4 regions of the Paenibacillus sp. FSL R5-0486 genome follow, and region 2 is predicted to be linked to each of the others. Evidence: a T-box and tRNA genes for the amino acid it is inferred to sense, from the RefSeq annotation. Region 2 holds a T-box; the other regions hold tRNA genes.
What was found. The T-box of region 2 lies ahead of argS (arginine--tRNA ligase). A T-box ahead of a tRNA ligase gene usually reads a tRNA of that ligase, here a tRNA-Arg.
Positions count from the first base shown of each region.

Region 1: it has a tRNA-Arg gene. The T-box ahead of argS (arginine--tRNA ligase) is inferred to sense a tRNA for this amino acid. The anticodon was not compared.
Region 3: it has a tRNA-Arg gene. The T-box ahead of argS (arginine--tRNA ligase) is inferred to sense a tRNA for this amino acid. The anticodon was not compared.
Region 4: it has a tRNA-Arg gene. The T-box ahead of argS (arginine--tRNA ligase) is inferred to sense a tRNA for this amino acid. The anticodon was not compared.

Region 1 is NZ_CP150237.1:182,258-186,710, forward strand. It holds gene MKY01_RS00890 (DUF4163 domain-containing protein) at 122-1,219, shown strand; gene clpP (ATP-dependent Clp endopeptidase proteolytic subunit ClpP) at 1,387-1,983, opposite strand; tRNA gene MKY01_RS00900 (tRNA-Arg) at 2,160-2,234, opposite strand; gene MKY01_RS00905 (sugar-binding domain-containing protein) at 2,661-3,686, shown strand; gene gap (type I glyceraldehyde-3-phosphate dehydrogenase) at 3,793-4,453, shown strand, end outside.
Region 2 is NZ_CP150237.1:2,628,179-2,632,631, reverse strand. It holds gene MKY01_RS11895 (ABC transporter ATP-binding protein) at 1-25, opposite strand, end outside; gene argS (arginine--tRNA ligase) at 32-1,762, opposite strand; T-box leader at 1,827-2,117, opposite strand; gene MKY01_RS11885 (four-helix bundle copper-binding protein) at 2,297-2,632, opposite strand; gene MKY01_RS11880 (GTP-binding protein) at 2,706-3,824, opposite strand; gene MKY01_RS11875 (MogA/MoaB family molybdenum cofactor biosynthesis protein) at 3,996-4,453, shown strand, end outside.
Region 3 is NZ_CP150237.1:5,751,951-5,756,403, forward strand. It holds gene MKY01_RS25455 (S8 family serine peptidase) at 1-1,184, opposite strand, end outside; gene MKY01_RS25460 (methyltransferase domain-containing protein) at 1,580-2,350, opposite strand; tRNA gene MKY01_RS25465 (tRNA-Arg) at 2,549-2,622, opposite strand; gene MKY01_RS25470 (DUF4870 domain-containing protein) at 3,103-3,396, shown strand; gene MKY01_RS25475 (hypothetical protein) at 3,574-3,930, opposite strand; gene MKY01_RS25480 (hypothetical protein) at 3,962-4,261, opposite strand.
Region 4 is NZ_CP150237.1:5,745,083-5,749,535, forward strand. It holds gene tig (trigger factor) at 1-457, opposite strand, end outside; gene MKY01_RS25435 (hypothetical protein) at 596-1,438, opposite strand; tRNA gene MKY01_RS25440 (tRNA-Arg) at 1,766-1,839, shown strand; gene MKY01_RS25445 (hypothetical protein) at 2,162-2,371, shown strand; gene MKY01_RS25450 (MFS transporter) at 2,736-3,965, shown strand; gene MKY01_RS25455 (S8 family serine peptidase) at 4,093-4,453, opposite strand, start outside.

The DNA.
Region 1 (4,453 bases), 2.4 Mb from region 2:
CTGTAAACCTTTCCGAAATCGGGTTAATTATAATAGAGAGGTGAGCGTATGAGATATGCGATCAGGTCAGGATTACATACGCAATGATCCCTAATTGTGAATTCAGAGAGGAGTTTTATATATGACATCATGGAAAAAATGGACAAGTGCGTTGCTTGCAACAGGAATTATTGTAGGTAGCGGTTCGGTGTGGCAGGACAGTTCGGTTCAGGCGGCATCGGTATCCTCGAAAGTGACAACCACAGCTGAGGTGACCCTGAAGTCGGGTGGAAAAACACTGACTCAAAAAGGACTTCTTCAAGGTGGTTCAACTTGGGTATCTCTTACGGCAGTTAAAGATGTGGCAGGTGGAACGCTGAAATATGATGCGAAAACCAAGTCATATACGGTAACAGCAGCCAACAATGCGATGACCGTTAGCCTGATGGATGGACAGCCAAACGTTTATATTAACGGTTATTACCCTCAGGTGGAAGCGAAATTGATTCAGGGTCGATTGTATATCCCATTCTCGGCAATGAGAGATTATCTGGGTGTACAGGGGAATTGGGATGCCAAAACCAAAACGTTGACACTCAGCAAGGTGAAACAAAATAGCGTTAAAATTAAAGCGGCAACAGTTAATGTTACTGTAAAAAATGCTGAAGTAGATGTTCAATATCCGCAAGTGAGTGGACTTGCCAGCAAAGAAGCTGAAGCGGCGATCAACAAAGTGTTGAAAGATGAAGTGGATGCGTATGTAGCTGACTTCAAGAAACAGACATCTGAATTCGGCGGTGCAACAGCCAACCGTCCATATGCATTTGAGAGCTCCTATGTAGTGACGTACAACGAAAAAGGCGTGCTGGGACTCATTACACAACGATATGAGGATTATGCTGGCGCTCATGGCATGACATACCGTACGGGACACACCTTTGCACTGGACACAGGCAAGGAGCTTACGTTAGATGATGTGCTGCAAAATAACAAAACCATGCGCGAGACGTTGAGTAAAAAAGTGGGTGAACAACTGAAAGCCCGCGGTGGATACCTCGACGGTTATAAAGGGTTGAATAAAGATCAAGATTTCTATGTGACACCAACGGGTGTAGTTGTGTTCTTCCAGTTGTATGAGTATACGGCGTACGCAGAGGGATTCCCTGAAATGCCATTTACGTATAAAGAGCTTCTCCCTAAAGGCACGGAACCTTTCAGTAATGTATCTGGAACCAAATAAAGAATCATTATTGTGCACTCTTAAGTTTTCTTCCTTATAAAATGAAAAAAGAAGCCCCCATCATAATTATGATGAGGGCTTCTTCTCGTATAGACAACACAATTATATGTTGCTGATTACGTTAGGTGTTGATTATGTTAACGCATAGACCGTGGTCTACGTCACACTTAGATGCCTTGTGATCCTACGTTTTCGATGACTTTATCAATGATACCGTAATCGGCGGCTTCAGCAGCACTCATGAAGTAGTCACGATCTGTATCTTTCTCAATCCGCTCCAGCGGTTGACCTGAACGCTCAGAGATGATGCGGTTCAACGTATCACGCATTTTCAAAATGCGACGAGCGCGGATTTCGATGTCAGAAGCCTGACCTTGTGCACCACCAAGTGGTTGGTGAATCATAATTTCACTGTTTGGTAATGCAAAACGTTTACCTTTTGCACCGGCATTCAACAAGAATGCACCCATGGAAGCCGCCATACCTACACAGATGGTAGATACATCCGGTTTGATGAATTGCATTGTATCGTAAATCGCCATACCGGCTGTAATCGATCCGCCTGGGCTGTTGATGTATAAGTGAATGTCTTTCTCCGGATCTTCCGCAGCCAGGAACAACATCTGTGCCATAATGGCATTAGCCACTACGTCATTAACATCGCTACCAAGGAAAATAATACGATCCTTCAGCAATCTGGAGTAGATGTCGTAGGCGCGCTCACCCCGGTTGCTCTGTTCAACGACCATTGGAATAAAACTCACGTGAAAAACCTCCTTGGAATGTAAATGTTATTGGTGTTTATACTTAAACTGTTACCGTATTACCCACATAATAAACAATTCCAAACAAAAAGTCAAAGAAAGTCAAACTAACTTGCAAAAAAAAGAAACCTTTCCGGTTTCATTGGTTAAATGGGTTATGAGCTGTTAAATAAAAATGGCGCGCCCGCCAAGAATCGAACTTGGATCTCAGGCTTCGGAGGCCTACGTCATATCCATTGGACCACGGGCGCACATTATGTGACAGCAATAATGATTATAGCTCATGAAATATTTAATTGCAAGCAGTTCGTTGTCGTATTGGTTTGGATTAACCTAAAAATGATCATGATGAAGAAGAGTGGATAAAGAGTACATTTAAGTAAATGCTATTAGAGGTTTTGGACATGCCGTATGAAATGTGATTCTGAGCGATATGTAGATTGAATTCATTTGTTTCTTCTATATATGGTATGCGTGAGCTAGTCCTAGATCATGGAAGTCTAAGATTGTGAAAATAGGCGCGTACAAACGCTGCATGCGTGTCGAAATAACACGTTGAAACACTTGCATGTCACGTCAGTTTTAGGTAGAATAGACGTGGGACTTAAAAAGTTAACCCGGGACGTTTTAGGGCCATGAAAGAGAGCTTAGAACGAGAACTTGCGGGAGTGGAAAGCATGCGAACGATTTTAGAAGTACAAAAGCAGCTTCTGCCTGATCTCATGGATATCTTGAAAAAGAGGTATACGATTCTGCAACAGATCATGTTATCGGATGTGATCGGACGGAGAACGTTAGCTAATTCCATGCAGATGACCGAGCGGGTTCTGAGGGCTGAGACCGATCTGTTAAAGGCTCAGGGACTTATTGAAATTGACAGTGCAGGAATGAAGATCAGCGAGGCAGGGTATGATTTGCTGCAGCAGTTAGAGCCCGTAGCCAAAGAGTTGTTCGGATTATCCGAGCTGGAAGAGCGCATCAAGCAAGCATACGGTCTGCAAAAGGTAGTTGTGGTTCCTGGCGATTCGGACGTTTCTCCATTTGCCAAAAGGGAACTGGGCAGAGCCGGAGCGAAGGCTCTCGGCAATATCATGAGTGACAACGACGTTGTCGCCGTTACTGGCGGTTCAACAACGGCCGAAGTCGCAGAACAACTAAATCCGCCAACTTCGCTCAAAGGTGTCTGGTTCGTACCGGCACGCGGTGGACTTGGAGAAAGCCTTGAAATTCAGGCTAATACGATCGCATCCACAATGGCAAAACGGGTAGGGGCGCAATACAAACTCCTGCATGTACCGGATTTGCTCAGTGATCATGCCTATGAATCATTAATCCAGGACCCTAGTGTTCAGGAGATTCTGCAGCTGATCAGGCAATCACGGATTGTTATTCATGGAATTGGTGATGCCGTAGAAATGGCCAAAAGACGCAAACTTGCGACGGAGATTATAGATGAACTTCAGGAGCAAGGGGCCGTATCTGAATCTTTCGGTTATTACTTTAATGATCAGGGTGAGGTGGTACATACCATGCTTACACTGGGTATGCGACTTCAGGATATTGAACGAACCGATGTTGTGATTGGAATTGCAGGTGGCAAAAGCAAAGCTGCTGCAATACATTCCGTGTTACGATTTGGTCAGGAAGATATTCTGATTATTGATGAGGCTGCTGCCGAAGTCATCGTTGCTGAAATGGAATAAGGTTTTACTTTGTATCACAACTATTGTTGTCTTGACGGACTTCACCGTCTGTCTTGAATATATAAGTTTCATAAAAAATTAATCAAAACTTGGGAGGAACTTACTCATGATTAAAGTAGGTATTAACGGTTTTGGACGTATTGGACGCTTGGCATTCCGCCGTATTCAAAATGTAGCAGGCATCGAGGTAGTAGCAATCAACGACTTGACTGACGCTAAAATGCTCGCTCATTTGCTCAAATATGATACAACTCAAGGTCGCTTCGATGGCGATGTTGAAGTACACGATGGCTTCTTCAAAGTGAACGGCAAAGAAGTTAAAGTATTGGCTAACCGTAACCCGGAAGAACTTCCTTGGGGCGACCTGGGCGTAGATATCGTTCTGGAATGTACTGGTTTCTTCACAACTAAAGAAGCAGCTGAGAAACACTTGAAAGGTGGAGCTAAGAAAGTTGTTATCTCCGCACCAGCTACTGGCGACATGAAAACCATCGTTTACAACGTAAACCATGAAATCCTCGACGGTACTGAAACTGTAATCTCCGGCGCATCTTGCACAACAAACTGCCTGGCACCTATGGCAAAAACACTGCAAGACAAATTCGGAATCGTTCAAGGTTTGATGACTACAATTCACGCTTACACTGGCGACCAAAACACGTTGGATGCTCCACACCCTAAAGGTGACTTCCGTCGTGCTCGCGCAGCAGCTGAAAACATCATCCCTAACACAACTGGTGCTGCTAAAGCAATCGGTCTGGTAATCC
Region 2 (4,453 bases):
AAAGTCCACGTGTACTCCTTATCACCTGGGATCACATCCGCTCTGGAGCTTGCACACCTAGCAAATGTAAACTGTACGCGAGGCGTTCGGCAGTCCGTTTGGCCAATGCCACCCGGAAGGATCTTACATCAGATGACGCATCCGCAATGCGTTCGGCGTGATAGAAGCGGTTGAACGCTTGAGCGACATCTATAGTATATTTGGCAATGACCGAAGGCTCATTCCGATGAATTGCTTTTTCCAGATACTCGGGATATTCACCAAGCAGTTTCAGCAATGCCCATGAGGTATCTCCGATACTGGATGAAGTAGTCCCTGTGTCATTTACATCATCTGCAATCGTGCCGTTAGTCAAAGGGTTTTCATTTTCCACGCGGATCGCCTCTTCTGCCTTGGCAAGCACACTTTGAATCCGGGCATGGGTATACTGCACATAAGGTCCGGTCTCTCCTTCAAAACTCACCGCATCCTCCAAGGAGAAATCCACATCGTTTAACCGATTATTACGCAGATCACCGAAGACAATGGCACCTACACCAACAGCCTCAGCCACCTTCTGAGGGTTCTCCAGATTCGGGTTTTTCTCCTGAATAATCTGCAAAGCACGAGCGACTGCCTCATCCAACACTTCCTGCAAAAAGACGACTTTACCGCGGCGGGTAGACATTTTCCGTCCCTCAAAACGCATTAATCCAAACGGGATATGTTCACACTTCGCAGACCATTCATGACCCATCCGGGATAGGACCGCAAATACCTGCCGGAAATGTAACTTCTGCTCGCCTCCGACCACGTATAACAACCGATCTGCCTTCATCACCTCATGACGATAGACTGCCGTAGCCAAATCCCGAGTAGGATAGATTGTTGTTCCATCTTTTTTGATAATCAGGCACGGGGGCATGTTCTCATCTTCCAGACGTACCACGAGTGCTCCATCACTCTCTTCAAGTAAACCTTTTGCCTTCAGTTCTTCAACCACTGCACCCATCTTGTCATTGTAAAAGCTCTCCCCCAGCGTATGGTCGAACTGCACATTCAGACGTTCATACATCCGGTTGAATTCCTTCATGCTCACTTCCACAAAGAACGCCCATAACCGCTGTGCTTCATCATCCCCTTGCTCCAGCTTGCGGAACCAGTCGCGTGCCTCAATCTCCAGAGAAGGATCGTTCTCCGCCTCATCGTGGAAGCGCACATACAGTTCCAGTGACGTACGGATCGGGTCTGCCTGCAACGCTTCATCATTGCCCCACCGTTTGTACGCTGCGATCTGCTTGCCAAACTGGGTTCCCCAGTCTCCCAAGTGATTCACACTTACAGAGGTATAACCCGCTTCGTTATACAACCGATACAGTGCCGCACCGATTACAGTAGAACGCAAATGTCCAATTCCGAAGGGTTTTGCGATGTTAGGGGAAGACATATCAATTACAACACGTGAACCTTGACCAAGCTGAAGCTTACCAAATGCCGCATTCCCCAGTTCTTTCAGCAGATTCGGCGCGAGCTTCTCCCGATTGAAACGGATATTTACATACGGCCCGGCGGGAGTCGCTTCAATTCCAGATGCCTGCAATCCCGTTGCGAGCTCGGTCGCAATGACTGCCGGAGCTTTTTTTAATGACTTCGCTAATACAAAACAAGGGAATGCTGCATCACCCATCTCCGCCTGTGGTGGGACTTCCAGTAATCTCAGAACCTCTTCTTCATTCAAACCCGTTAAAGGGGTAATATCGGCCGCAGCCTGCTTCATCAACATGTCAAACACTCCTTATCCATTCATTATTGGCTGAAATTAAACACAAAAAAGCTCTCGTCTCTAAATAAGAGACGAGAGCTGAATTAACAGTTCCCGCGGTACCACTCTAGGTGAACAGGCTACTCCTAATATGCATCAACATGCATACCAGTAAAACTGTTCCGCTCGATGCGTATAACGGTCGCAAGCCGGGTTACCCTCAGACAGATATGGTCTATCCCAATCGGGATACGCACATCTTTTCGGATAACCATCTCACGGGTGCGGTTCACTCAGGTCATGTCATACCGGCTTCCACCTTTCCCGGCTCGCTGTCATGTATGGATCTGGCTACTCTCCCGATCATTGATATTCTTCGTTTCAATTCATTGCCATCATTATACATACCACGATCAGACTTGGCAACCTACATTAAAAATCCCCTACTGAAAGGCAACACATAGGCACATCGTCTCAGATGCTTGTGTTCACTGCCTTCCCTTAGGGGACAACGGTCATTATCGGTTTTAATTATATATTCCAGTGAAATAATATTTACGCCACTGCTGCCATCAACCGGCAAGCTTCTGCACATCTGCGGCAAGCCTCTGCACATGCTTGGCAGTGATCATGGTGGTGTTTGCCACACTCAGCGGCGCAAGCTTCACAAGCTTTCACACACAATTCGCATATTTCAGCAATGAAATCACTTCCACGTGTCATTGCTTGTGCAGCAAAACTGCAGATCTCCGCACATTCCCGATTCAAACGAATGCAATCACGCAACATCGCCAGATCATATTCTTTCAGACTCGATATGTAACATACGTTGCATGCATTCATGCACTCCAGGCAAGCATCGATACATTGTTGATATTGTTGTTGTGTCATTTAAAGTTACCTCCCAGGCAAAGTTTGCTATGCATCTTAATACCCAGTTCGGAGGAATATTGAATCATCTAACCTACTTTATCGCTTCCAATTCCAGTAATTGGTCACGAATGACAGTTTGGTCAAAATGTTCACCTATAAACACAGCAACATTAGGGACATCTCCCTGAGGTGTGATCTTCATGTAATCCGATTCACGGTAGGCATACTGGAACCAGAAACGGCTCGCCGTGTCACTAAACGATAAAATACCTTTCGCTCGATACACGTCTCGTGGCAAAGCAGATACAAATTGTTCAAATGCTTCGCTGTTCACCGGATGACTGAAATAATGCGTATACACCATGACATGTTCGTGTGATGCATGAGGAGCGGAATGCTCGTGACAGTGGGCATGGACATGCCTATGGGATGCGTCAGTATTCGTATCATCGCCTTGGAGTGTATGATCTGTATGTTCATGACCATGATTGCAGCCATGTGTACCACAGGCTTCCGTATGCACATGATGCTCTTGGTGAGCTGGCTTGTCTGCTTCAGAAGCTGAATCACGTACATGCACGTCTGCCCCGCTGCGAAGCAACAGATCCATCTCTACCTCACATTTCACCGTAGGAATTACAGGGGCGAAGCCATTCCATTTTGCCAAAAGCTGCTCCAGATCCTGCAGTTCCTGTGCACTCACCCGATCCGTTTTGTTCAAGAGAAGCACAGACGCACAACGAATCTGCTCCTGCATTAGCTTGAAGGTCTGCCCCTTCTGCTCCTGATACAGACCAGACAGATGTGCTGCATCCACAACAGTAATGAGACTTTTCAGTTCCAGTCGCATGTAGAGTGAGGTCTCCGTTACCGCATCCAGAATCTCCATTGGATTCGCCGCACCGGTGGCTTCAATGATGATCACATCCGGTGATTCCTCTTGAACGAGATCAGCAAGTTGCAATCCCAAGTCACCACGTACGGTACAACAGATGCATCCACCTAACATCTCAGTCATTGGAACGGTGGAATCCACAATCTGACCATCCAGATTAACTTCGCCTAACTCATTCATAACCACTGCGGGACGCAAACCCTGCTGTTGCCAATGTTCGATCAACTGAACAAGCAGTGTTGTTTTGCCACTCCCCAAAAAACCTGACAGTATATATACAGGTATGGATTGTTCTTTTATAATCGTTTCATTCATGCGTATACACCTCTCTGATTGTCCTTCTTGTAACCTGATCTATCTATATCTAGCGAGTGTACACCATCCCGCATTCGTTGTGCAATAACGTTCAACTCTCCCACAGTACATTGCCTGATTCTACCGGATGGTCTATGCTATGAGGACATGTTGATTGAAGGAGGAAGTTTCATGACTAATTCAGTGGAACAACATCGCCAGGAAGCCCCTGACATGGTATCGTGCATGATTGTTACAGTGTCTGACACACGAACTAAAGACACCGATACCAGTGGCCAGCTCATGCACCAGCTTTTGAATGAAGCGGGTTATCAGATTGTTGAATACATCATCACACCAGATGAAACGGAGAACATTCGAAGCATCCTGCAAGATGCAGCTGTTCGTGATGATATTGAAGCCGTGCTGCTGAGCGGCGGTACAGGGATTGCACCCCGAGATACAACTTATGAAGCAGTATCCTCACTACTCGACAAGGAACTCCCGGGCTTTGGTGAGATCTTCCGTTTTCTCAGTTACACTGAAGATATCGGTTCCGCTGCCATCCTGAGCAGAGCCGTCGCTGGAACGATTGGACGCACAGCCGTATTCTCCATGCCGGGTTCCAAAGGAGCTGTCAAATTGGCCAT
Region 3 (4,453 bases), 3.1 Mb from region 2:
AAGTGAGTATCGGCTGTAATCACCTGGCTCGGTCCTGTAGAGTTACCTACCGTAATGGCCATTGCAGACGCACCCGGAGAACCGAGTGTATAACGGTTAGGTCCACTGTTACCACTTGCTACAACCGCTGTCACACCAGACAACATCGCATTGTTCAGGGCAACTGAAGTAATATAACTTGGGTCGTTGGCGGCGTTACCCAACGAGAGATTGATTACGTCCATGCCATCTTGAACAGAACGATCAATTCCGCCGAGTACCCATGAGGTTTGACCACTACCATACGGTCCAAGTACACGGTAAGCATAGATATCTGCTTCAGGAGCAACACCAACAATACCGTAGTCCCCCGCCTCGCGAGCAGCAACGGTACCCGCTACGTGCGTACCGTGAGATGTGTAATAGGGGCTTCCAAGCTCGTTAAGCTCAGGCTCGCCCGATCCTTTCCATTCTTGATATGTTGTTTCATACGGATCATTGTCGTTTCCAACAAAGTCCCATCCGCCTTTGTAAGCTTCCTGCAAATTAGGATGTTCATAGTCAATCCCAGTATCAATGACGCCGACTTTAATGCCATTTCCTTTGTAACCCAGATCCCATACTTCAGGTGCACCAATAAAAGGAGCTGTGTCTTTCATGTACGGGTTCACTTCATCTGTCTCTGGCGCTATTGTAACTTCAAGGTCTGGATATACGCTGACCACGCCAGGTATTTGAAGCAATTGTCCCACCTGGTTTCCTTTAAGCTCAATCGCTACACCATTCAGGGCATATGCATATTCTTCCAATACTTCATGTTTGATTTTCTTCTGAGTGAGGCTATGTACAAATGACTGTTGTTGTTGCTCAACTTGAGTCACAGCCTTTGTTTCCATAGAGGAGGTAAAAGATTTTCCGGAGAGGGTTGATTCACCTTGCGCTACTGCAACAGGTTTATTGGAAAGCTCAACGATCACTCGGGTGTTCTCGCCACCCAGACCTTCCAAGCTTTTATCCAAAAATGGATCTGCCGCAAGTTTTGCTTCCCGTCCTGCAAGAATCTCTCTCCATTGTTTGGCTTCGGCTGTACTGGGTAAGTTGTCAAGCTGAATAACTGAATCTGCGGGAGCGGCTCCAGCCGCGGGGAGAATAATGGAAAAGACCATCAGAACACTTAATAACGTGGATATCAATCGTTTACTCAAGGCTTTGCCCCTCCTTTTAAATGTGAATACGTCACCAAATGATGGGTTCCTGCTGTTTGTGCGTACTGCAATACACACTCCAATTTCACCGCCTATCTGCAAGAAGATTGACCCTTGGTAAATTATTCTATCAAAATACCACATTTTCCTTCTAAATAATTACAAATATGATATAGAAATTACTTATATGGGTCTTCAGTATGATAAAAATATCCATTTGTAATTATTTGTCGTTTGAATATTTCATTTTTAAAATAATGCATCAAAAAAAAGACCAAGAGCCTCTTTATCCGAAAGAGATTCCTGGTATATAGGGGAAGCGTAATTAGTATACAAAGAATCACGATAATTCGTTTAACATCGATAAAAATTGCTACTTATCGCGAAATTTCACTTTATTCTGGCTTCACGGCTTCAATACGCAGGCGCTTGTAATCGGCATACATCGCATCATCTTTCCAAAGGTGAGACATCACGATCTGACTGGTTTCATGGCATATTTGTTGTATCTCTTCATGACTGAGACCTGCAAAATAGTCGCCTCCAAAATGAGCCAACCAGCCTACTATACCCTGCTCACCATCTGCCAGTCTGGTAGGACGGTCATAGTGATAGGCATGACGCACCATAAATCCACTTTGCTCTAAAATATGGCTATATTCTCCGATCGAAGGAAAGTACCAAGGATTGCGTTCCGATGCACGAATGCCCGTGTTTCGCTCCATAACCTGCTCTAATGCATTCACAATGGTCTGCACGTTCCCTTTACCACCAAATTCTGCTACAAAACGCCCTCCGGGCTTCAAAGATTTCCATATACTATCCACCACTAATCGCGGGCTTCGCATCCAGTGCAGGGCTGCATTGGAGAAGACGGCATCATATAGTCTATTCGTCTCAAACTGATGACCGTCTCCTTCCACGAACTCAAGTTCAGGGAATTTCTTCCTCGCACGGCGAATCATGTCCTTCGATGCATCCATGCCAATAACTTCAGCTCCGGCCAGAGAAATTTCATGCGTCAAATCCCCCGTCCCGCAACCCAGATCAAGAATGTATTCCCCTTTTTGGGGTTGAAGCCAAGAGATTAGATTTTTTCCATATCCGGACACAAAAGCCAGTTTGTTGTCATACTCATCTGCTTGCCATTGATTTAATGATTTCATGGATACCACCGTCGCTTTCGTTATTGATATCCTCATTGTGGCACAGAATTGTTTATTATTTAAATATATAAATTCTATATTGTTTATAGGTATAACCAATAAAAGTCCTAACGAAGCAGATGCTCCGACGAACCATTGGGGTTCTCTTCCCCTGAACGAAAAACAAGAAGCTTCCCGAAGGAAGCTTCTTGTTTTTTACGTCCCAGGAGGGATTCGAACCCCCGACCGACGCCTTAGAAGGGCGTTGCTCTATCCAGCTGAGCTACTGAGACAAATATGTATAATAAATTTTCGGCGCGGTTCTTATTATACTCTGATTTCTATATTTTTCAATAGTTTTATAAAAAAATTAATAATTATACTTAAATGCGGGTTCAAAAACTCCGGTTTTCAGTACCGAGAAGATGGAATGAAGCTAGAAATGGAGTAGCGAAGCGTAGGCAAACTACGTGAGCAACTACATTGTTTCCAAAGGAAACAACCTTCGTAAGCATCCGCTTATTTCGGCTGAATTCCATATTCGATGTTGATGATGCCACTAGGCATCATTCGTAATCAAAGGCGATAAATGTACTTTTCGGTGTTATTCTCATACTTCAGTCCCTTGGAGAATATGATAGCTTGAACCAGGTTATATTGAGGAGATTGGGACATTTAGAGTAAGATTAACATCAGACATTTTCAATGTCAGAATTGCTGGGTAATCTTTTGCATACATACATTTCAATGATCCATTGAAGGAGAGAATCGTCATGAGACAACTTTTATCAGCCTTATCCTACTTTAGTATTTTCTTTGCCCCGTTCCTGTTTCCGATCATTATATGGATTGTTGCCAAGGATGATTACATTGAGGGACATGCAAAACGCGCCTTATTCTCACATGTATTCCCCTTTCTCGCTGCCATTCCGTTATTTTATTTCTTCGTGACTGCGCATAGTCTGGGTTCCGCCGTTGGGTTTGTCATTCTATTCTTTGTGATTTACGGATTAAGCTTTGTGTACAATGTGGTTAAAGGGATTCAAGTGCTGCGCGAGTATGCTTGATCACATCTCCACCTGATCTGACCATCGCATAACAAAACCCGCCGTTCAACAACGGCGGGTTTTTCCAGTTACAGATACAGTCAGAGCAACCAGCAACAGCAACAGGTCGCATCTACATATAGCTCAACATCGAACTCTATCCCACTATCGCCACATGTGTTGCTGGAGCGTTACCTGTTAAGCCTGCCCGATCAGATAACGCTGAAGTGTTGGACCAAGTAAACCAAAGGAAAACAACTCACTTTGAAACCGAGCTTTATCTTCTTCTACTGTCATACCTTCGCTGTTCTCAAATGCGGTATCTGTCGCCTCTTCAAACGCAGTATGCATATTATTGTTATACCAGTCGATCGCCGAATCGGAGTGATTGCGTACAATCCGAACAACTTCCAGCGAATTTCCGGGCTGTGTTGAAGCCACGTATACAAGTAACGATGGATCTCCGGCATTTCCAGGCTGCACTTCAACCTCTGCACAAGACAATCCATCCACCTCGGTTAATCTGCGTATTTTGGCATCTTGAATGGCATACATTCGTCATCGCGCTCCTTTTCCTTTGTGCTTATCATGTACTTTGTTCAATCTGGTATCGTGTCTCTGGTGTGCCCAATCGGTAAATCTCTCGATACACCTGTTGTAATACCGTTTCATAAGCTCGGTTTACGGACTCCTCCGGTGTATCTGGCCATGGGAATACCATGCCAGGAAAGGCCTCTTCCTCCTTTTCCTGCATGAGGCTCAGCAGTCCCAGTAATTGCTCCGCTTCCTGCGGCGTTGCCTGAATGATCCATTCATATGATGTTACCGACGGATCCGGAATAACGGAGCGGCCCATGACAGACACATAATACTTCATACTGTCCATTGCATGTTCTCTCCTTCACAGGCATGTTGAGGCCGTTGTCCCTAGAACTAGTTTCCGAAGAGGACAGACATTTTATGCCTGCTTTCGGCATATATTTGTTACGACCTCTGACGAAAAGACAACATTTGCTGGTTGCCAGTAACTAAGCAGCCATACGGATGAATGACTCGACCAAGAAAGGATGAACAAACC
Region 4 (4,453 bases), 3.1 Mb from region 2:
CGAGTTCAGCGTGACGTTGTTGAAGACGCTCAAGTTCTTCAGTCACTTCTGCGTCAGTTACTTCACCTTTTGCTACAGCAACTTCGATTCCTTTGTACTCACCAAGAGTAACTTCAGGTTTCACAGTTACTTTTGCTTTGAACTTGAATGTTTGTCCTTTAGCAAATTGTTCAACATCTACGTCAGGACGATCAACCGGGAAGATATCCGTTTGGTCGATTGCTTCTGTATAGGCTTCAGGAAGCAAAATGTCGATTGCTTCTTGATAAAGGCTCTCTACACCAAAACGTGCTTCGAAAATGGAACGTGGTACTTTACCTTTACGGAATCCAGGTACGTTTGCTTGTTTAACCACTTTATTAAAAGCTTTGTCGAGTGCTGCAGTTACACGATCTGCATCCACTTCAACCTCAAGAACCCCAAGGTTCTTCTCTATCTTTTCCCAAGTTGCTTTCATTGTATACTTTCCCCTCCAAAATTCACATGTTCACGTAGGCAATCACGTACAAAATAACCATTTTAGTATAAACAAGATTAGATTCTTTTTCAAGGGGAATCCCTTGATACAGTTTAAGGAAAACGTTTCCGGCCTCGATTAACCATCCAAACCGGCAGATACAAACTGTTTCATAGAACGATAAGCCTGTTCCAGTCGAAAGCGCATCGCGCCTGTCACAGCATACATTGAGCGGGTATTTTCCTCATCATGCGAACCACCCAGACTGTCTGCAACGGTCATATGTAGAGCTGCTGCCCATATATCTGTCATGGAATCATTTTCTTCCAGCATCGATACATAATCACGGGTTCCATACACCGCCATGACATATTGTATCCACAGTTCTTGGGCAAAATAAAAGAGCGTAGGTTCATGAACCTCCGTCTGATCTGCCACTCGTTCCAGAATCTGAACGATTTGGAGCGGGAATTCCTCTGGTCTAAGAGGCACGGTGTCGATCTCGACTTCAACCTGCTCTTCGCCTCTCGTAAACAGGATCATACCTTGAACACCTCGTCGACGCAAGGTTTGCAACACCCGAAATTGAAGCAGAGGGTGAAGCGACTTATCTTTTAACCAACTCGTAAGTGCCTCGTCAATCTTTGGTAGATCAAGATAGGCCAGTTGCTCCAAAGCCAGCATCGTCTGTTCAGACAGCGGCTCCTCCATTACTGTGCGAAGCATCTTATCTGCATAACCATCATCCTGTTCAAGCTTCATTCGGGCATGCTGCCGTGCCATGTCTTCCTCACTAATCTCTTCTTCCTCTTCTCGTTCTTCAAGAACGGCAGGCGAGGTTTCTTCATATTGAGGAAACGCAGCCTGAAGCCATTCGAGCAGAGCCCGCCATTCATCATAGTGGCGCTCTTCCTGTCCCTGACATTGCAACAAAAAGTGAAGCAATTTCATCGCTTCACCATACCGTTCATTTTCAAGCATAACTGTCAATTGAATCTGGTAATAGTCCAGCGTCTTAGGAAACAGCACAATATTGTTGTTATGCTCGGTTTCCGGGGTCGTGGATTCCTTAATGGGAGCACCTCCTCTATATCCTGAATCTCCAGTCGGAATCAACATAAATAGATGTATATATTAAAACGATTGTTGATCTATTTTCTGAGTTCTCCTGATATTCTAACATAACCTTAAATATAATGAAAAAAACGTTACTGCCGCTAAATATCATATACGAAAAATAATTCAAAATAAAACGCTTGATATTCCTGTATGCATATGATAAAATCAATTTTGCTTGAAAAAATTCATGTCTCAGTAGCTCAGCTGGATAGAGCAACGCCCTTCTAAGGCGTCGGTCGGGGGTTCGAATCCCTCCTGGGACGTATAAAAAGAAGCTTCCTTCGGGAAGCTTTTTTTGCGTTCTGGGGATGAGAACCCCAACGGTTCGTCGGAGCATCCTCTTCGTTAGCACCACTTCGCAGTCTCGACTGCAAGGAGAGTCCCCCTCCTGGGACGTATAAAAAAGAAACTTCCTTCGGGAAGTTTTTTTGCGTTCTGGGGATGAGAACCCCAACAGTTCGTCGGAGCATTCGCTTCGTTAGCACCACTTTGCAGTCTTGACTGCAAGGAGAGTATCCCTCCTGGGACGTATTAAAAGAAGCTTCCTTCGGGAAGCTTTTTTTGCGTCTGGGGATGAGAACCCCAATGGTTCGTCGGAGCATTCGCTTCGTTAGCACCACTTCGCAGTCTCGACTGCAAGGAGAAGTATCCCTCCTGGGACGTATTAAAAGAAGCTTCCTTCGGGAAGCTTTTTTTGCGTCTGGGGATGAGAACCCCAATGGTTCGTCGGAGCATTCGCTTCGTTACATGCTCTATGTCGCTGTATTGGAGCGCCCGCATTTGATCACTCTATAAGCAACACGTTGAAGTATCGATATTCTAACGAACATAGGACACTTTATTTGCTCCCAATTCAGCATTGTGGAACTCTAACGAATCTTAGAGAGCTTATTTCACCATTCTGGGGTATTAACCCAGTTATTCGCACTTCATAGCCTTATTAACGTTGCTGAGGTTTGTTAGAATCTGAAAATAGCGGTTTTACCCATTATAAGACCACGTGGATTCGTTAGAGTTCACAGGGTAGTCAAGGCACCCATTGTCGATTGGATGTTTTTTCATTTCATTGCTCAATATTGACATAGAATGTTATGCTTACCCAGTGGGTAATGTAACAATCCATACATATTAACTTCTTAGGAAACAGGAGATTTTATCAATGTCATCTTCAATACAGCAACACTCATCTATCCATACCGAGGAAGAACATTCTTCGACATCCAAAAGATTCGGCCTGTTGTTAGCAGGCATTATCGTCATCGCCGCTACCATGAGGTCACCGATCACTGCAACGGGTCCCGTTGTGGAGATGATCCGCTCAGATACAGGTATCGGCCATACAATGGTCGGGCTTCTGACCTCACTTCCTTTGCTTGCCTTTGCAGCAGTCTCTCCTTTTGCACCACGTCTTGCCAAGCGGTTAGGACTCGAATCTGCTCTGCTATTGGCTGTTATGATTGTAACCATCGGGGTGGCATTTCGCTTGTTGCCTTCCGTTCTCTCTTTATATGCAGGAACCGCAATTTTGGGGTGCGGCATTGCATTAAGCAACGTGCTTTTGCCAAGTTTGATCAAACGTGATTTCCCATTGCGGGTAGGTATCGTCACCGGATTATACTCTGTATCCATGAATATATTTGGCGCCATCGCCTCAGGTGTGAGTGTGCCCGTAGCAGGAGCCACATCTATGGGTTGGCGTGCTTCGTTAGGCATGTGGGCCTTGTTGTCCATATTGGCGCTTCTCTTGTGGCTCCCCCAGATCGCCGCAGGACGTCAGCGAATGTTATTCATAGCCACACAGAGTGAAGGGACACCTGTACGTCTACGGACCTCTTCCCTGGCCTGGTTCATTACTTTATTTATGGGTCTTCAATCTCTAATATTTTATACAACGATTACCTGGCTTCCCGAGATTCTCGCTGAGCAAGGATTCAGCCCCACCTCAGCAGGGTGGATGCTCTCCCTGATGCAGATGGTTAGTGTACCAGCTACCTTTATCGTTCCAATCCTCGCCGGCCGAACGCGAGATCAGCGTGTTCTAACCGCGATAACGTGCTCTTCTTTAATTGTTGGGTATGCTTTATTGTTAAGTGGCATTGCTTCGCTCGTTACCATTGGTGTCACGTTGGCAGGAATAGGCGCTGGAGCTTCATTTGGCATGGTAACGATGTTCTTCGTCCTTCGCACAAAAGATGCCAGACAAGCTGCCAGCCTGTCCGGTATGGCCCAATCCTTCGGATATATGCTGGCCGCAGTTGGACCTCTACTGTTCGGTATGCTTCATGACTGGACAAAAGGATGGGCCCTGCCGTTGCTAATACAGGTCATTCTGGCCATCGCTTTGTTAATCGCAGGGATTCAAGCCAGCAAAAATAGGATGATCGGTTAGTCATATAATTCATTTATAAAAAAACAAAACGGCCCCCATCCTGCAAATCAGGATGGAGGCCGTTTATGCATAGAACAATTCCTTCATTAATTGAATCCATTTTAATTAATTTCTATGAGGAATGAACTTACTTCACTTTTACCTTAATCGTGTCTGTGCTGGTAACTCCGGCTGCGTTAATTAACTCTGCCCGATACGTATACGTGCCCGATGCTTTCCCGGACAGTGTAGTCACAGCACTTTGCGCATAAGGTGTAGCCGAACGGAGTTCTTGCGTATCGATCAACTTATCATTTTCATAGAGACGATACTCTGTAGCGTTGGTCCCCCACCACAGGTTCATGGTCACCTTATAATGGCCATCGCCATCCCAGTTATCTTGAGAGAGAACCGCTTTGCCTGGCGTTGCATTGGTAACCTGAACAGTCAACGTCTGACTCCGCGTTGTTCCCTTGTCGTTGGTCAACTCGGCCACATACGTATACGTG